3 regions of the Anaerosporomusa subterranea genome follow, and region 3 is predicted to be linked to each of the others. Evidence: riboswitches for the same ligand, from Rfam matches in the RefSeq annotation. Region 3 holds a riboswitch; each other region holds the start of a gene.
What was found. A riboswitch is a leader RNA that binds a small molecule or an ion and turns the genes downstream of it on or off. The one in region 3 is predicted to bind thiamine pyrophosphate.

Region 1 (6,020 bases), 560 kb from region 3:
TCATTCCATTGCAACCGAACCTGATACCGTTTCCGTCGGCCAACCCGGTTACGAGCGTAGAATCATGAACGTTGCCCCTGGCATCAACGGCACGGATGCAGTCAATATGAACCAACTTCGTGTAGTTGACGACAAAGTCGATCGCGTCGGAGCTTCTGCAGCTGCATTCTCCGCTTTAGCGCCACTTGCCTATGATCCCAAAGAGCCGACCCAATATTCCGCAGGCATTGGCACCTATAACGGCACAGCTGCGTTTGCGGTTGGCGTGTATCATTACACTCAACCAGATGTCATGTTGAACGCCGCAATTGGTATCAGTAACGACGGTTGGGAGAAACAAGCCCGCGTCGGTATCAGCTGGAGAACCGGCGGATCAAAGGCAAAAGAGATTGCCCCCGCTGTCGAACCGAAAGAATCGATCGAAGACCGCGTGAAACGGATTCTCGAAGAAAACAAAACAGAATAGGATTTGAACAGCAACAGAAAATGTGCTGTGTTGAAACTAGATTTCGACACAGCACATTTTATTTAGTTTAAGTTGTAAGGCGTCACGAAGGCTTGTGACGCAGGAACACTAGCGCCACTAAGGAACTACGTTTTGTGGTCGCTCGTGTATCGCTAGTGCCGCTGGTGTTCATCGTACTTATAAAATCTCTCGGTACTATTAAGACAATGTCGGCAGTTTTTCTCATGTCGGATTGACCGGGAAAAAGATTTGGTATATACTAAATAATGTAAATTATAGAAATTATTGCATTTGAATGGAGGCGCATTGGTGTTGCATAAGCGAAGCTTTTTAACTATTCTATTAGGGCTTTTCTTGCTGCTTTTGCCGCAAGTGAGCCATGCCAGCATCAAAGTTATTACCGGTGACCATCCAGTCTTTGTCTCCAGTCATGTCATGGGTAACCAGGTAATTCAATATCAGAATGGTAATCGGTCGCTTGATGGATTGATTATGGGCTTCGCCGCAGCTCAATTTCCTGCCAAAGTGGCTTTTTCGACTTCGACGAATTTCATTGCAACCGGACAGTTCCAGTCGGTCTCAAACGCGATGGTCTTAACCGATTCCTTGGGCAAAGCCAATCTTTGCCGCTTGGAATTTGACCTCAAATTTCCCCGCGCAGGAGCGATGCAAAACCAAATTGTTCAATGGAAAGTCACCTTCCCGACTGAAGGATTTTATGCGATCAATGTCTTTGTTGACGGAACCTTGGTAGGCTACTATCCGTTCTATGTGTGGGCAAAATAGAGAAATTAGCCGCGAGAACGAGACTCTTTTGAACCGCCAAAACAAATGAAGTAGGCGCTGTGTTACTGCGCCAAAAAGAAATAATATATGCGCATTGCGTGCGCGCCGTATCCATTTGGCGGCGCACGCAGTGCGCATTGCGTTTCGGTTCAATAATCGTTCCTTACTCCGTACTCATCTTGTGTTCTGTCCCAATATCTCCCGCGAGTACGCAACTACCGGTGTCTTATACAGCAGCCAGGCGATCAAACTGCCGCCGACTGTGCTGACTAGGAACGGGATAATGAAAAAGAACGCGCCGACAGGTGAACCGATCAGGAACTTGGCGATCGGGAAGGATAAAAGACCGCCGATTAGGCCAGTGCCGATGATTTCGCCAGCGATTGCGCCCAAGATATGCCCAGTGCGTTTATAGAGTATGCCAGACAGTGCAGCGCCGATCATGCTGCCAGGGAAGGCTAGAATGGAGCCAGTGCCCAACAGATTGCGCAACAGCGAGATGCCAAACGCCGCGCCGGTCGAGTAGCGAGTTCCTAGCAGAACCGCCAACAGGACATTGATAGCATGCTGCACAGGGAAACATTTTGCGACACCCACCGGGATATACACCAAATGAGCCGACAATACGCCAATGGCGATAAATAGAGCAGTAAACGTTAGTTTTCTAATGTTCATAATCATTCTCCTCTCGTATCTGAGTATCCGTGGTTTAAGGACGCTAACCGCAGAGTACGCAGAGATCCCAGAGGGTTGCGGAGGGGGCGGAAAATACTATTATAATCAATAAATCCAGTAGCCCTCAGCGAACCCTCCGTGTAATCTGCGTACTCTGCGGTTGAAGTGCTGCCTCGTTTTCAGACGCTACGTTTACCCCTGGTTTACTCTGCCGTGCCGTAGCAGCAGTTCAGGAGTCATATTTGATACTGCGTCAAACAATCTAACCCTAAACGTGCCTATTCCTTCATCTGGTTTCAGAGAACGCTCAGCGATCTCGCCGGCGATCCCCATTACCGCTATGCCGCCAACGGCGCTGGCGAGGTAATCGGTAGTCACACCACAGAAACAGGCGATAAGCGAAGTGGCCATACAGCCGGTTCCGGTCACGTTAGCCAAAAGGGGATGTCCGTTGTCGATGCGGTACAGGCCCTGATTGCTGACAATGAGGTCCATTTTGCCAGTAATCGTGACAATGCAATTCAGTTTTTTTGCTACCGTTTGCGCCGCTTGGTCACCATCTGCCGTATCAACCGCCGAGTCTACTCCGCGAGTGACTGCCTCGAAACCGGCCAGAGTTTTGATTTCCGACATATTGCCTCTGATCACCGTTGGCTGCACAGCTTGCAGTATTTGGCCGGCCGCTTGCCTGCGAAAAGACGTAGCCCCTACTCCTACCGGGTCGAAGATGACTGGGATGCCGAGCGTATTGGCTTGCTTGCCGGCCGCGATCATTGATTGCACTTTGGTCGCGTCAAGGGTTCCAATGTTGATCACCAGCGCCGCTGCGTGGCTAACCATTTCTTCCACTTCCTGCGGGTCGTTAGCCATGACCGGCGATGCGCCAATAGCCAAAGTGATGTTAGCACAGTCATTAATTGTTACATAATTCGTCAAGTGGTGGATCAGCGGCTTCGATTTCCTTATGGCTGCGAGGGCTTGGGCTGCTGTTTGCAGTATGTCCATGTGTTGGCAAACCTCCCGACAATTGTATAGATAAACGCGGTGACGATAATGACCGGAATCGTCGCGCCGAGCGCAAGTTTAAGATCAAGGAATTGATAATATAGGGCTATCCCTACGCACCAAACCGCCAAGGCAGACCAGTTTGCCTGTAGTTCTGGACGGATGCGGCGATTCTTTAATATGAAGTAATCTGTCAGCAGTATCGCGAATAATGGCGCAAATACTGAGCCGATGGCTAACAAGAATGAAATGTATTGTTCCATATCAATGATGAGGGCAAGCGCCGCGCCCAGTACCGTGACCGCCATGGCCATATGTTTTTCGTTGAGACCAGGACAAAGAGTGGCGATACTGACTCCGGCCGAATAGGCGTCCATGAAGGTGGTTGTAATAGTTGCCAGGATCACAATCCCTAAGGCCGCAAGACCTAGATTTGCTGCTAGCATGACTGCCGCCGGATCGGCATTGCCGGTTTTGACGGCAACACCAAGACCAATGAGGTACATCCAGCAGCTTCCAGTGAAATAGCCAATAAAGCTGCCCCAGGCAGCACCTTTGCCAGAACGGGCAAATCGGGTGTAGTCTGCGGCCAGCGGCAACCAAGATAGAGGCATGGCTATGCTCAGCTCGATCGCTTCCGTGAAACTCAGCATCCCTGCGGCTGGCTGCTGAGCCACCACCGGGTTCCGCAGCACGGCCCAGCTCAATACTACGGTTAAGCCAAATAACAGCCAAACTGCTGCCATGTTGAGCTTCTTCCAGCCGCTTTCCCGACCGAGAGCCACCCACAGCAGGATTAAAGCGCCGATAGTTACGCTCCAAATTGTGGTGTTATCAATCTGGAATAGAATTTTCGTGATTTCGTTGACAGAACGGGCCGCCGAGAGGATCATAATTGTTGTCCAGCCAATCAACTGTAGCACATTCAACAATGCGAATAAGCGGGCGCCGTAAGCGCCAAATGAAATGCGCGTCGACTCAATCGCCGGCACTCGCTCCTGGAACCCGATCAGGCCAACCAGAGCCAGCAGGGTAGTGCCGATCAAATGCCCTGCCAGTATGGCAGTCGCGCCGCTGGCTAAGCCAAGTGGGGCAAGCAATCCGCCAGCGAGAATTTCCGGCACCGATACCGCGGCGCCGAACCAAAGAAACAGAAAGTGTTTGAAGCCAAGGGTTGATGTTGTATTCATAATTACACCTCTTTCTATGTAGCAAGAAAAACCGCTTTGCGGTCCTTGGGGAGCCGAGGTACGTTCAGCACAAGCCGCACTAGCGCCACAAGCGCTACTATGGACGGCCAAATGACACGATGCGCACGTGTGTGCGCATATTTTTTTTGTGCGTTCCCTTCGCGTAGGCGCGTAGCGCCTTTCGCGTTTTTGCGGCCAACCGCTAGCACGCTTTGCGTTCTTTGCGCTAACATACTTCCACAGTTATACTTTCTTGACGCTCTAAGAAAAGGCGCATCCGTACGGATGCGCCTCAGAAAATCTGCTGCATTCCCTACGCTGGCATTACCCAGATCAGGTTACAGGGTCATAGACCTTATCGGGTCTAAATCTCAGCCGGCCTCTCCAGCACCCCTTGCCTACACTATTATATTTATTCAATCATACACCCTGGGAGATCAGGAATCAATAGAAAAAATCTAAACAGAAGTATGCTTGTCATGGGATTAGCGGTACTGAATCAGGAGAAAATAGGAATTGTCGGCAGGAGTCTGGCAACATCTATAGAATTGTCTCAAAGGTCGCTTCTCAAGGATGCGGTGAACAAGAAAACGGCTTAATCCTTCAGATTTTGCAGCTAAAGCATACTTTTCTGCGGATGGATATCACCATATATCAGGTGCGAAAAAAAGATTCCGTAGGGAAGGCGTTTGGCTGATTTTAAGGTTAGAAAGGTGGAAGAAAAAATGGGATTTGAAGACAAGCTAAATGAATTAGGACTAACCTTGCCAGAGGTGGCAAAGCCGGTGGCTGCTTATGTTCCTGCTGTACGCTGCGGTGATCATGTGTATACCTCAGGTCAGCTTCCGATCGTGAAAGGCGAGGTCAAGTACAAAGGCAAGCTTGGGCAGGAAGTAAGCCTTGAAGAGGGTTATGAGGCAGCCAAAATTTGTGCGCTAAACTGTCTGGCGGCGGTTAAAAGTGTGGCCGGCAGTCTTGACAATGTTGAGAAAATCATCAAAGTAGTTGGTTTTGTCAACAGTGCCGTCGATTTTACCGATCAGCCTAAAGTAGTCAACGGCGCATCCGAGTTAGTCGCCAAGCTGTTTGGCGAGGCTGGAACACACGCCCGCTCTGCCGTTGGTGTAGCCCAACTTCCTCTTGGCGCGGCAGTTGAAGTCGAAATGATTGTCAAAGTGAAATAGGAGGTATTCAGCAGTGGCGAAAAAAGTAATAATTAACGGCGGCGGCTGGGCCGGCTGTGCGGCTGCTCTGGCTGCGCGACAGGCAGGGGCAGAGGTTGAGCTGTTCGAACGGACTGACATGCTCCTCGGCACCGGCCTGGTTGGCGGCATTATACGCAACAATGGTCGTTTCTCTGCCACTGAAGAGTTAATTGCCATGGGCGGCGGCAAATTATTTCAGATTGCCGATCAGGTAGCTCGTCATAAGAATGTGGAATTCCCAGGTCACAAACACGTCTCTTTATACGATGTGGCGAAAATTGAACCGGCGGTAAAAAAAGCGTTGCTTGAAGCTGGTGTCAAGATCCATCTCTGTGCCAGAGTAAAAGATATCGAAAAAGACGGTGACACCATTACCACTCTGATTGCCGAACACTACACTGAGAAGAAAGAGATCAAAGGTGTTGGCGATAGCTTTGTCGATGCCTCCGGCACGGCCGGCCCACAAGGCAACTGCACTAAATATGGAAACGGCTGTGTTATGTGCATTTTCCGCTGCCCAACCTTTGGACCGCGGATGTCGATCGCCGGCAAAGCTGGCATAACAGAGCTAATCGGCAAAAAGCCTGATGGCTCAATTGGCGCTATGAGTGGTTCGTGTAAACTTCTCAAAGACTCGCTATCGAAAGAGATTGTCGAACAACTTGATACAACCGGTGTTGCGATTATTCCTAT
Region 2 (6,020 bases), on a different contig from region 3:
AGCCGTTTGCTTATCCTGCTTTAATACCTTAACTAAGCCTACCATGCAGTTTTCAAGTACAGTCAAATTATTAAACAGATTAAACTGTTGAAACACCATGCCCACTTTTGTTCGATATAACGTCAGTCTGTCATATTCTTCCACGATATTTCGCTCATCGTGAATAATCTCGCCTGAAGTTGGTGTTTCAAGCAAGTTAATACACCGGAGCAGGGTGGATTTTCCAGACCCGGACGCCCCAATAATACAAATAACATCACCATGAGAAACATCAAAGCTGATACTTTTGAGAATCTCACGATTACCAAAGCATTTAACCAAATTTCTTATTTTTAGTATTGGCTGTTGTTTTACTGCATTATTTATTTTTTCCATCAGATTACTTATCGCCTTTCTTGGGAGTAAACGGTCCGCATGGATCGGCTAACGGATCATAAGGAACTAAAGAGTAGTTGTCAGGGCCGTCCATTCTCTTTTCTATCCATAACAAAAAGCGGGATACAGCAAAGGTCATAACAAAGTAAATTACACACGTAATAAAGAAAACTTCAAAATAGCGATAATAGGCACCTGCGGCTGATTTCGACAAGAAGTATAGCTCGGTTACGGAGATTACATTTAAGACTGATGTATCCTTAATATTGATAATCAAATTATTACCGATTTGCGGCATGATATTCCGTAATGCTTGCGGCAGAATGATAGTGGACATCAACTGAAAATGATTCATACCGATAGCTTTAGCAGCCTCTGTCTGGCCGATATCAATAGAAATGATGCCACCACGTACGGTTTCAGCCATATAGGCGCCGGTATTGACAGACACAACCAAAAATCCTGCAAACAATGGCGACATGTCAATATTGTAAAGTTGCATAGAACCATAGTACACAACCATCGCTTGCACAATCATCGGCGTACCGCGGAATATCTCCACATATGCCGCTAAAATCGTTCTTACACACTGGTAAAAGCCCCGTTTGAGCATACCGTCTTTAGGATTAATCGGGATAGTCTGAACAATACCGACTAATAAGCCGATCAGGCAGCCAATAAAAGTACCTGCTACGGCCAAGAACAACGTGACAACAGCGCCTTTTACAAATAAGAAACCATATTGTTGGAGAAGAAAATACACCCACTCAAAGAACGTTGCCGGCATAGAACTTGTCATATCTTTTCCACCTTGTTATAAATAAGGATGGCTGGCGCCATCCCTAATACTGATTATTTTTTTGCTAATGGCTGGCTTTTAATCGCTTCTTCCATCAGTTTATTGCGATCCGCTTCTGTCAGTCCGGCAAGAGCTTTATTAATTTTCGTTAGCAGATCATTGCTTTTCCCTTTAGCAACCGCAATACCCATTTCCACTTCTTCTTTTGATGCCTTAAAGCCTTGTCCATCTTTGAAATCCAGCATCACTAACCCGGGGTTCGCATATACTGCAGCCATGGCTGTTGGCTTATCGGTAGCCACTACTTCTACCTTACCGGAAGTTAGCGCAACAATCATACCAGGAACATTGTCAATAGCTGGTTGAATTTTCGCATCAGGAATTTGTTTGAGCAAGTCATACCAAACTGTATTGAGTTGTGATGTGGCAACAGAGCCTTTTAGGCCATTCAGATCTTTAGCCGCGGCAAAAGGACTGTCTTTTTTCGTCAGCGCAACGATATCGGCATTGTAATAAACAGAAGAGAAATCAACTGTTTCTTTACGCTTACTGGTGATACTCATGCCAGCGATAGCGGCGTCGATCTTGCCGGCATTTACGGCTGGCGCCAAGCCATCCCATTCAATCTTGTGGATTTCCAGTTCATAGCCCATCGATTCGGCAATCTTTTTAGCAATCATTACATCATAGCCCAAGGCGTATTCTTGACTGCCTTTAATTTTCACTGCTCCATTATCAGCAGTAGTCTGGGTCCAGTTAAAAGGCGCATAACCACATTCCATACCAACTCGAAACACCTTTTTATCTGCTTCTTTTTTGTCACCAGAGCACCCAGTTAGTATAACGCCAAAAATAGCTACACAAAGCAACGCAATAAGCATAGTTTTGTAATTCTTCATCATCTCTCAACCTTTCGTCTGCTTTTTTGCTAAAATTCAACACAAATGTGTAATACACTTAATTGTAGCAACGCCTATGAATAAATGTCAAGCTGTATACATTATATCTACACCGATTAGGCTGTCTGTTCATTTCGTAATCGCAAAGAATACTTTTCTCTTCATTAGGGAAATTTTCATCACGCCTTGCATAGACCAACAACAACCCTAAAGAAGACCTCAGCCCTGCTCAATTCGGGGTTGAGGCCTTCATCTTTTTTGCAATTTTATAGAATACTTAAATCCTCACCATTTAGAATCTTCTTCATGTTTTTCATTGGACACATCTTGCCGCACATTGTGCAGGTATCCTCACACTCAGGAGCCGATTCCGCGCGGTATCTTCTTGCCTTTTCCGGATCTATAGCAAGTTCAAGCATTCTCGGGAAGTTTACATCAGCTCGGGCTGCGCTCATTTGGTTATCCCAATCACGTGCGCCCGGGATGCCTTTGGCGATGTCAGCGGCGTGCGCGGCTATGCGAGCAGCGATGATCCCTTCCTTCATATCATCAAGGTTCGGCAAGCGAAGATGTTCAGCCGGAGTAACGAAACAAAGGAAGTCAGCGCCATTTGCAGCGGCAACAGCGCCGCCGATAGCGCTGGTTATGTGGTCATAACCGGGGGCGATATCAGTGACGAGCGGCCCTAGTACATAGAAAGGCGCACCGTGGCACAGTTTTTTCTCAAGCAGCATATTGGCGGCGATCTCATTCAGCGCCATGTGTCCCGGCCCTTCAATCATGACCTGCACGTTTCTGGCCCAAGCTCGTTTTGTCAGTTCCCCCAAAGTGATCAGTTCTTCAATCTGCGCCGGGTCAGTAGAATCGTTTATCGAACCCGGGCGACAGGCGTCACCGAGACTAATAGTTACATCATACTTCTCGCAGATATCCAACAACCGGTCATAATACTCATAAAACGGATTTTCCCGGTCATTTAGCTCCATCCAGGCGAAAAGTAATGAACCGCCGCGCGATACAATGTTTGTCAAACGCTTGTTTTCTTTCACTCGTTTCGCGGTTGCCCGATTCATTCCACAATGAACAGTGATGAAGTCTACACCATCACTAGCATGACGTTCCACGACCGAGAAAAACTCATCGACGGAGATTTCTTTTAAGTCTTTATCCAGCATCCCTACTGCGTCATACATCGGCACAGTGCCAATCATGACAGGCGACATAGCAAGCAGCGCCGTGCGGAATTCCTGGGTCTTGCCGTAACAGCTCAAATCCATGATCGCTTCAGCTTTTAAGTCAATCGCCCATTTTGCCTTTTCCACTTCTAAATTAATGTCATTGCAGTCCTTAGAGACTCCCAGATTGACGTTGATTTTTGTCCGCAGACCTTGGCCGACTCCTTCTGGACTAAGACGGGTGTGGTTTTTGTTCGCCGGAATAACCACTTTGCCTTCAGCAATTAACTGACGGAGGTTTTCCACAGTCATTTTCTCTTTGCTGGCGACAATTTGCATTTGCTCAGTGATGATTCCTTTTCTGGCTGCGTCCATTTGTGTAGTATAGGTCATTATTTACACCATCCTTTATAATAATTAACTGTTGGCGCGGTCTTAGGAAGACGGAGCACGTTAACCACAGAGTACGCAGAGCACACAGAGGGCCCCGCAGAGGGCTACGGTTTCTTACTCATAGATCCAAAACCCTCAGTGCACTCGACGCACCCTCTGTGAACTCTAAGCAAACGTAACCGCTTTCTTCCGTCGCACTTTACTTTGCTGGCAGTAAAAAAGGCTTGCCAACGTACGGCAAGCCTTTCATTCTGCTTTCCTACGGTGGTACTAACCACATCAGGTTTAAGGGTTGGAGCAAGCTCCTCTCAGCATTAGTACCTATCCCACCTAAAACTTAAGCGCGATAAAATACTAGGCACCCCTAGCGATTGATTCAATTTGGTTTCATTGTACTGCATTTTCTTTAGCTTGTATAGTAAATCATCTTCGTTAGCCCATAACCTGTATCGCATTCTCCTTTACTGCGGACACAAGTACTACGATGTGTTTCTGTTTTTCGCGTCAGACAAATTGACGAAGCTAACCGGCCTATCAAAAGGCGGTTTCAGCCAGCCCGTTCCTTCGCGCAGCGCCTTTCGCGTTTTCGCGGCCAATTTTTCTCGTCGCTATCTAACTTTCCCTGTCAAAGAAAAACACCTTTATGTATCTTCGTTTACTCTGCGGGATCTTGTACTTCACTATCATCCATTCCGGCTGACCTTGGCGATAGATAGCGTGGTTTGCAGTTCATCGCCAACATTGCGGCAGTACGTTTCTTTGATATTCAAGACGAACACAAGCCCAACTGCCAGTACCGCAGCACACAGTAAAAACGCCTGATGATAGGCAATAGCTGGATAAATCTTTACACCGTGTTCGATTGCTCCCTGCCAATATTGATCAAGTATCCAACCAAACAAGGGTTGTAAAAATGCGGCGCCAACAAACGCGCCTGAATTAGCAACACCTGCGGCCATGCCGGTGATATGTGACGAATTAACCTCTTTGACGCAAGCGACTGTAAGGGTAATCCCTGATACCCCGAGACCAATGGCTAAACAAATCGGATATAACACCCACTCAGGCGGTTTGGCCTGATTCCAGAAAGTCAGCAGTAGCCAAATGGCCAAGAAGAAAGCCGTTGCCCCAACGTACGGCAACCGTCTGAATCCAAACCGATCTGAAAAAAATCCGAATAGCGGCCCGCCCAGCATATTGCCGGTTACCATCAGTAACAAATGATTGGACGCATCGAACCTCGACATGCCGTAAACCTGCATAAAGTAGGAAACTCCCCATAGGCCCACGACAGTCATATATACACCATATATCAACGAAGAGGCAAAAAACGGCGTCCAAGTATGGCGATTGCCCAGCACCTGCTTGAGGCTGCCGCCGATGCTGGGTTTGGCAACCGCCGGACTATGCATACAACCTTCCCGTCCCTCGATTGCCGCTATGCTTGGTAAACCAATGTCAGTCGGCCGGTTGCGAATGAGAAGCCAACACAATAGCGCCATCAAAAGTGAAAATACCGCTATCATATAAAAAGATGACCGCCAGCCAAGAGCTTCCACAACAACGGCCAGCGGCGTTGCAGCCGCCAACGATCCGGCATTACCGACCAGTACGATCAAGCCGGACATTGTACCGAATTCCCTGGCTCTAAACCATTCGGCGTGTATCTTCACAATATTGACATAGATTAAGCTAACTCCTAAACTGGCCAGAAATCGACCGAGATATAGACCGCTGAGCGTATCTGTCCAACCGAAAAGCAAAGCGCCGACAGCAGACACGAGCATAGCGATGCTGATCGTCAGCCGCGGTCCAAAATAGTCGGCAAGAATTCCAGCCGGGACTTGCGCCAAAGCGTAGGTATAAAAATAAATAGAAGCTAATATTCCCAGATCAGATGCCCGCTCAATGGCAAAATCCCGCATTAAATTGTCTGCGACAACCCCTGTTCCGACACGATGGAAATAGACAACCCAGCAACTAAGCGCAGCAGGAACCCACACCAGCCAGCGTCGGCGCAGCATCTGTTGTTCGCCGGAAATATTTGTAGCCATCATTGTACCCCATTGTCGTTCCCTATTCCCTGATGAGGTTCGTAGTTCAGCGGCTAAATACCTGCTTTTAAAAAAGAAACACCACCGCAAAAGGTGGTGTTTCAGTCGTGTTACGGCTTAACCGTTGCCTTATACATTTGCTTGCCGTCTTTTACTTCGATAATCACTGCGCTCTTGACTGCGTCATGAGTCGCGTTCAAAGTCGTTGCACCGGTTACTGCCGGAAAATCTTTGGTTGCGGCCAGTGCTGCGCGAATTTTGGCGGGTTCGGTACTATTAGCGCGTTTGATCGCGTCTAGCATCACATTAGCAGCGTCATAGGCCA
Region 3 (6,020 bases):
CCGCTAAGCCTTAAGCACGATATGAACATTTTCTATCGTGACGTACAGAATAAAGAAAATACAATGTTGATAAAGCAGTATCTAGAAGAAAATCAAGGCAATCTAGTGATCTATTCGTTACATAATGAAACATGGATCAAACAGATCCTGCCGCTTGATCCTTCTATGACCAAAAAACCTTCAGCAGATGAAAAGGTCACTGCCCAGATGAAAATGTTGCAGTTGATGAAATCCGTGAAGTTGAAAAGAGAAACACCATCCTACAAATATATGGAAGTAACGTTGGATACTATGCAAATAAGTGATGCTATTGGTGAGGCTGTCAAACTAAATACTGTGCAGGATAAGGATATGTTGAGAGCGATTGCGGCAGGACGGCTTGGGTTGTTATCTGCTGGCAATATAAAATACAATGTTAAAGTTGATAAAGTGACTAAGATGGTAACAGAAATAGATATGGATTTAACAGAACCGATTCGAAAAGGGGTAGGCTTGTTTTTGGATATAACCAATCCAAAGAGTAAAGCGGAAATCGAAGGTTTTTTAACAAAATCGACATTAACTATGCAGATAACGTATTCGAAATATAATCAGGTAGATCCCATAGAGATTCCTCAAGATGTGCGAGATAATGCAAAAGAAATGAAACCGGCAGTTAAGGTAGCTCCTAAAGAAAGTGAATAAATGCAGCTCAAAATGACCGGAAAAGCAAGATTGTGAGTTACCTTCTGATGCTGCAAGGCAATTTAATGGGAATATATTCCAAGAGGCTTTTAACTTCTTATAGATCCGGGCCTTCGCAAAGATTCAAATGTGCCATTAGGTTGAATGTGATAAAGAGGACCACCACCTGTTCCCAGGCGGTGGTCCTCTTTATCCTTCGTACAGCGATAGCTGCTTATTCCAAAACAACTGTTACCTGAACGTTTGCGCCGATGGTTACCTTGCCGGCGGGGATATTCGGAGCAGCCGCGCCCGCATCAGCTGTTTTCAACAATCTGTTATCCATCATAACCGGGTGATAGTATACGCCAGACTCATTTACCAGTGTTACATTGGCGATTTTCTTATTTAGCGTAGTCGCAATCACTTCCGCTTTTTTCAAAGCATCTTCAACTGCAGCTTTTAATGCTTCATTTTTGCCGTCTGCTTCATTGGTGGTTTCGAAACGGATCGAGTTTATCTCATTAGCGCCTGCGGCTGTTACTTCATTCACCAAAATCCCCAGGTTTTCAATGGAAGTACGGATTTCCAGGCTGTTGGTTACACGATAGCCTTTTAGTTTAGGCAACCGGTCTTTTTCATAGCTGTAAATCGGCTCAACCTGATATGTATTTGTTTTGATTTGTTCGTTTGACACTCCCTGAGCATTCAGCTTAGCCAAGACCTGATTGCTGTTTTGCGTATTTTCAGCTTTGGCTTTTTCCAGATTGTCGTTTACCGAGCTTATTGAGATAGTCATTCGGGCAACATCAGGGATAACTTCTTTTTGACTAGTTCCAGTCACCTGTATCAGCGTTTTCGCAGCCTCATTGGCAAAGGCCGGAGCGGCTAACAGACAACCCATTGTCAGTAGGATAGCAACTTTTTTAAACATTTTCATAACCTCCAATATTTTACCTTCTATGTTATCAAACGTCTGATTTTTGAAAAGGTAACGGCATTTAAATCCAAATTGTTTTTTGGAAACGGTCGATAAATGCAGATACGGTTTCTATTTTCGCGCAGATAGTCGTTAATAGGCTAGTGCTATCAGTTGACGCAAATAGGCAGCGGCCCGCAAGGGGTCGGGCCGGGAGAGGATCGCCGAGACGACGGCGGCTCCATCTACCCCAACCGACATGACGCTATTGATGTTGGTCTCATTGATGCCTCCGATGGCGACTATAGGAATTCTCACCTTTGCCTTTATGGTTCGCAGTTCCTCCAGGCTGACACTATCCGCGTCGCTTTTCGTGCCTGTAGGGAAAATCGCTCCAATTCCCAAGTAATCCGCACCCGCTGCTTCTGCTGCCAATGCCTGCTCCAGAGTCGCAGTGGATACGCCGATAAGCTTCTCCGGTCCTACTATCTGCCGCGCAATATGCAAGGGAAGGTCCTCTTGCCCGATGTGCAGTCCGTCTGCATCGACCGCCAGGGCGATATCGGCCCGGTCATTAATAATCAGCGGCACATGATATTTGCCGGTGATTTGCTTGATCAAGACAGCCTGCTGATAGAAGTCTCTGGTTGATGCGTCCTTTTCCCGAAGCTGCACCAGAGTTGCTCCGCCGAGAATGGCTTGCTCGACTGTTGCCGCCAAATCCTTGCCGGCTAGCAGCTGCCGGTCAGTCACCAGATACAACGAGTAGTCGATACTTTGGTTACAGCTCATCAATTTTGCCACCCTTCTTCAGGATATCCGGATTTATTACTGAAACAGCATCAAATAGCCGGATATGAAAAGTGCCGATGCCGTCGCCTGGCTGCAACGAGGCATGCGCGAGTTCACCAGCTAATCCCATCGTCACAATTCCCGCCGCCGTTGCGGCGAACCAATCGTCGGCAGCCCCGCAAAAGCATCCGATCAGCGAGGTGGCCATACATCCGGATCCGGTTATTTGCGAAAGCAGCGCATGCCCGTTGTCGATACGGTAAATCCGATTTCCTTGCGCGATAATGTCTGTCTTACCGGTTATAGCAACCACGCAGTCAAGTTTGTGGGAGAGATTGCTCGCTACGCTTTCTCCGGCGTCTTCGCTTGCCACTGAATCAACTCCCTTGATTGCTACATCCAGGCCAGCGATGATTTTGATTTCCGACATATTGCCGCGAATCACCGTGGGACGAACCTCCCGAATAATTTGTTTAGCAGTAGACGTCCGCAGGCTTGTCGCCCCAACTCCAACCGGATCGAAAACAACAGGAATTCCTCTTTGACGCGCCTTTTGGCCCGTTGCCAACATCGATTCGATCGTCCGGGCATTTAGGGTTCCCATGTTGAGTACCAGAGCGGAGGCGAAAGAGGCCATTTCCTCTACTTCCGCAATATCATCGGCCATGACCGGGGAAGCGCCGATTGCAAGGGTAATGTTGGCGCAGTCGTTCACCGTTACGTAATTCGTTATGTGATGAACAAGTGGTTTTCTCTCTCTTAATCGCAGTAGATTGTCAGCAATTTTTTGCAGTACTTCCATTGTCTTATATACCCCCCATATCATCGTTTCTCGATAATAATAAAAGCGCATCCGGCTGGATGCGCTGCAGAAATATACAATCACTTCGCTCATCCCTACGCTGGCGTTATCCAGATCAGGTCATAGGGTCACAAACATCCTCGGGTTTGTATCTCAGCCGGCCTTTCCAGCTCCCCTGAACTTTCATTATTCTATTTAGTTATAGTTTACCACCTTCCAACAAGAAATCAACTGTCTTGGGAAACGATCGTCCCTTGTGGCGAAATAGCAAAAATTGTACGATGACATACAGGTATCTTATCGTTTTGTATATAATAGAGGGAGGTATTCGATGGATTTGTGAATAGGGAGGTTAACCATGCTGCAACGGTGTACTTGGGCTGGTCAAGATGAATTAATGATACGTTACCATGATGATGAATGGGGAGTTCCGGTATATGATGACCGGAAGCTATTTGAAATGTTAATACTGGAAGGAATGCAGGCAGGACTTAGCTGGACTACTGTTCTAAAAAAACGGGAGAACTTTCGTCAGGCTTTCGATGGGTTTGATGCCCGTAAAATTGCTCAGTATGATGCTGGAAAAGTGGCAGAGCTTATGGCTAACCCCGGAATTATCCGTAACCGGCTTAAAATCAATGCTGCGATTGAAAACGCCAAACAGTTTTTGGCGATGCAGGAATTGCATGGCAGCTTCAGTCACTTCATTTGGCAATTTGTTGATAGCAAACCGATAACCAACCATTGGACAAGCTCGTCTGAAGTACCGGCTACTTCGATCGAATCAGACAGGATGAGTAAGGCATTACGTAAACTGGGTTTTAAATTTGTCGGCTCGACAATCTGCTATGCGTTTATGCAGGCCACAGGCATGGTAAATGACCATACAAAAGATTGCTTTGTGCGAAAACAAGCTTATTGACAGACTGGGCAGGGATGTTGTTTACGACGAAGAGGATGCAGAAGAGACCGCCTAAAAGCGTTGATGCTTTTTAGGCGGTCTCTTCAATCGCGAATTAAACTGACCAAGCCGGTATGTATTATTTACTCCACTGAATATCAGAAGCGTAAATATACTCGTCTTTGCGTGGCGTGAAATTGATTCTCTTGGAAAAGCCATATGCATTTTCCTGGAAGTACAAGGGAAGAAGCGGCAGGTCCTTCTGCAACTGGCGTGTTGCCTGTTGCAGGAATTGAGCCCGCTCGTTCAGCCTGGCAGTACTGTCAGCCTGATCAATATAGTTGTCAAATTCGGGATTGGTATAAAAAGAGCGATTGGATGTCCCGTATCCCGGCTTTTTGTCTTTGCTATAGAAAAATGCCCGGTACCAAAAACCGGCGTCCGCATTTTCCGACGTCCAGCCGATTAAGCTGACGGTCGTTTTGTCCGCAAGCCGCGTGTAATCAAAATACAGTGCTTTAGGCATCAGGTTCAGTTTAACGTTAATGCCGATTTTTGCCCATTGGCTGGCGATAGCTTCAGCAACCTTAGAGTCATTGGGATACCGGTTGTTCGGCGCATCCAAAGTTACGGTAAAGCCGTTCGGATAACCGGCTTCAGCCAAAAGGGCTTTGGCTTTTTCCGGATCATACTTGACTGCTTGCAAGCCCGATACAAAACCGATTACCTCTTTCGGATTTCCCTGTTCAGCAGGATAAGCGCGACCGTTCATCACATTTTTTATGATCGAGTCGATATCAATGCCCAGGCGGACGGCCTGACGCACCCGCTCATCCTGGAAAGGATTCTTAGGCAGGTCGACTGCCGGCGTCCTGTCCCGGCCAATATCGAGAATCAGATAGATAAGCCGCAGGCTTGGTTCCCGGACCAGCTTGAGCTTGCTGTCTTTTTCAATTCTTTCGGCATCCCTGACAGGAACATCAGCAATGACATCCACTTCACCGCTGAGCAAAGCCGCCGTTCTCGTCGCCTCATTGCTAATCGGCCTGAAAATCACCGTTTTGATTTGCGGCGAGCCTTGCCAGTATTTTTCATTTGCTTGCAGCGTGAGATGGTCTTCCTTAATCCATTCCGTCACTTTATATGGACCGGTTCCTACCGGTTTCTGATTGAAGGTTTCGTTGCCGACTTGCGTCACATACTCTTTATTAATAATACGGACTTTAACCAAATCGTTCGGCAATATGGGATACGGCGTTGGAGTTTTGATCTCCACTGTGTAGTCGTCAATTTTCCTGACGTTGGCGATCCCACGGGCAAAGCCGCTGACTACTTTCTGCTTTTTCAGCCTGTCAATCGTAAATACAACATCGTCAGCGGTAAACGCTTTCTCATTGTGAAAGACAACATTTTTGCGAAGATAAAAAATCCAGGTAAGATCATCTTTCTGTTCCCATTTTTCGGCAAGCCCGGGAACGATGGACAAGTCCGCTTGCCGGTTAACCAAGCCATCATAGATATTGCATAAAATAGAATTCGTGCTTCCGTCATCGATAACCTGAGGGTCTAAATACATAGCGTCTGAGCTCTGAGCGATGACGATCTTTTCTTTTGCTGCAGAATGGCTGTCATTCTTACCGCATCCGGCCAATAGAAACGCCGCTGTGACAATAACCAAAAGCACACTTACCCATTTTTTGCTCATCCTAGACATCCTCCCATATCTGCATTTTTGTTATCGCTGCCTGCTAATTTACACTATGAAAATCAAACGCTAACTGGGCCAGGGCGGCTGCACCGTAAGCCAGGCTTTCTTCATCCACATCAAATTGGGGATGATGCCACTGATGATTATATCCCTTTGCAGCGTTTCCTGTGCCCAGCCATAAAAATACACCGGGAATATTCTCCTGATATAGGGAAAAATCCTCCGCCCCCATTGT

Region 1: linked by a shared signal. The riboswitch ahead of cytX (putative hydroxymethylpyrimidine transporter CytX) and the one ahead of thiM (hydroxyethylthiazole kinase) in region 3 are both predicted to bind thiamine pyrophosphate.
Region 2: linked by a shared signal. The riboswitch ahead of thiC (phosphomethylpyrimidine synthase ThiC) and the one ahead of thiM (hydroxyethylthiazole kinase) in region 3 are both predicted to bind thiamine pyrophosphate.

What each region holds. Positions count from the first base shown of each region.
Region 1 covers NZ_LSGP01000017.1:764,665-770,684, forward strand. Annotated here, with positions in the region: gene AXX12_RS20015 (YadA-like family protein) at 1-466, shown strand, start outside; gene AXX12_RS10975 (DUF6941 family protein) at 776-1,252, shown strand; gene thiW (energy coupling factor transporter S component ThiW) at 1,427-1,927, opposite strand; gene thiM (hydroxyethylthiazole kinase) at 2,120-2,932, opposite strand; gene cytX (putative hydroxymethylpyrimidine transporter CytX) at 2,890-4,122, opposite strand; TPP riboswitch at 4,415-4,527, opposite strand; gene AXX12_RS10995 (RidA family protein) at 4,848-5,306, shown strand; gene AXX12_RS11000 (FAD-dependent oxidoreductase) at 5,320-6,020, shown strand, end outside.
Region 2 covers NZ_LSGP01000001.1:100,880-106,899, reverse strand. Annotated here, with positions in the region: gene AXX12_RS00410 (amino acid ABC transporter ATP-binding protein) at 1-375, opposite strand, end outside; gene AXX12_RS00405 (amino acid ABC transporter permease) at 380-1,174, opposite strand; gene AXX12_RS00400 (transporter substrate-binding domain-containing protein) at 1,228-2,073, opposite strand; gene thiC (phosphomethylpyrimidine synthase ThiC) at 2,340-3,641, opposite strand; TPP riboswitch at 3,881-4,017, opposite strand; gene AXX12_RS00390 (MFS transporter) at 4,325-5,698, opposite strand; gene AXX12_RS00385 (ABC transporter substrate-binding protein) at 5,806-6,020, opposite strand, start outside.
Region 3 covers NZ_LSGP01000017.1:205,357-211,376, forward strand. Annotated here, with positions in the region: gene AXX12_RS08495 (DUF6612 family protein) at 1-684, shown strand, start outside; gene AXX12_RS08500 (SIMPL domain-containing protein) at 899-1,597, opposite strand; gene thiE (thiamine phosphate synthase) at 1,736-2,374, opposite strand; gene thiM (hydroxyethylthiazole kinase) at 2,364-3,176, opposite strand; TPP riboswitch at 3,251-3,363, opposite strand; gene AXX12_RS08515 (DNA-3-methyladenine glycosylase I) at 3,538-4,098, shown strand; gene AXX12_RS08520 (ABC transporter substrate-binding protein) at 4,217-5,782, opposite strand; gene AXX12_RS08525 (M20 metallopeptidase family protein) at 5,826-6,020, opposite strand, start outside.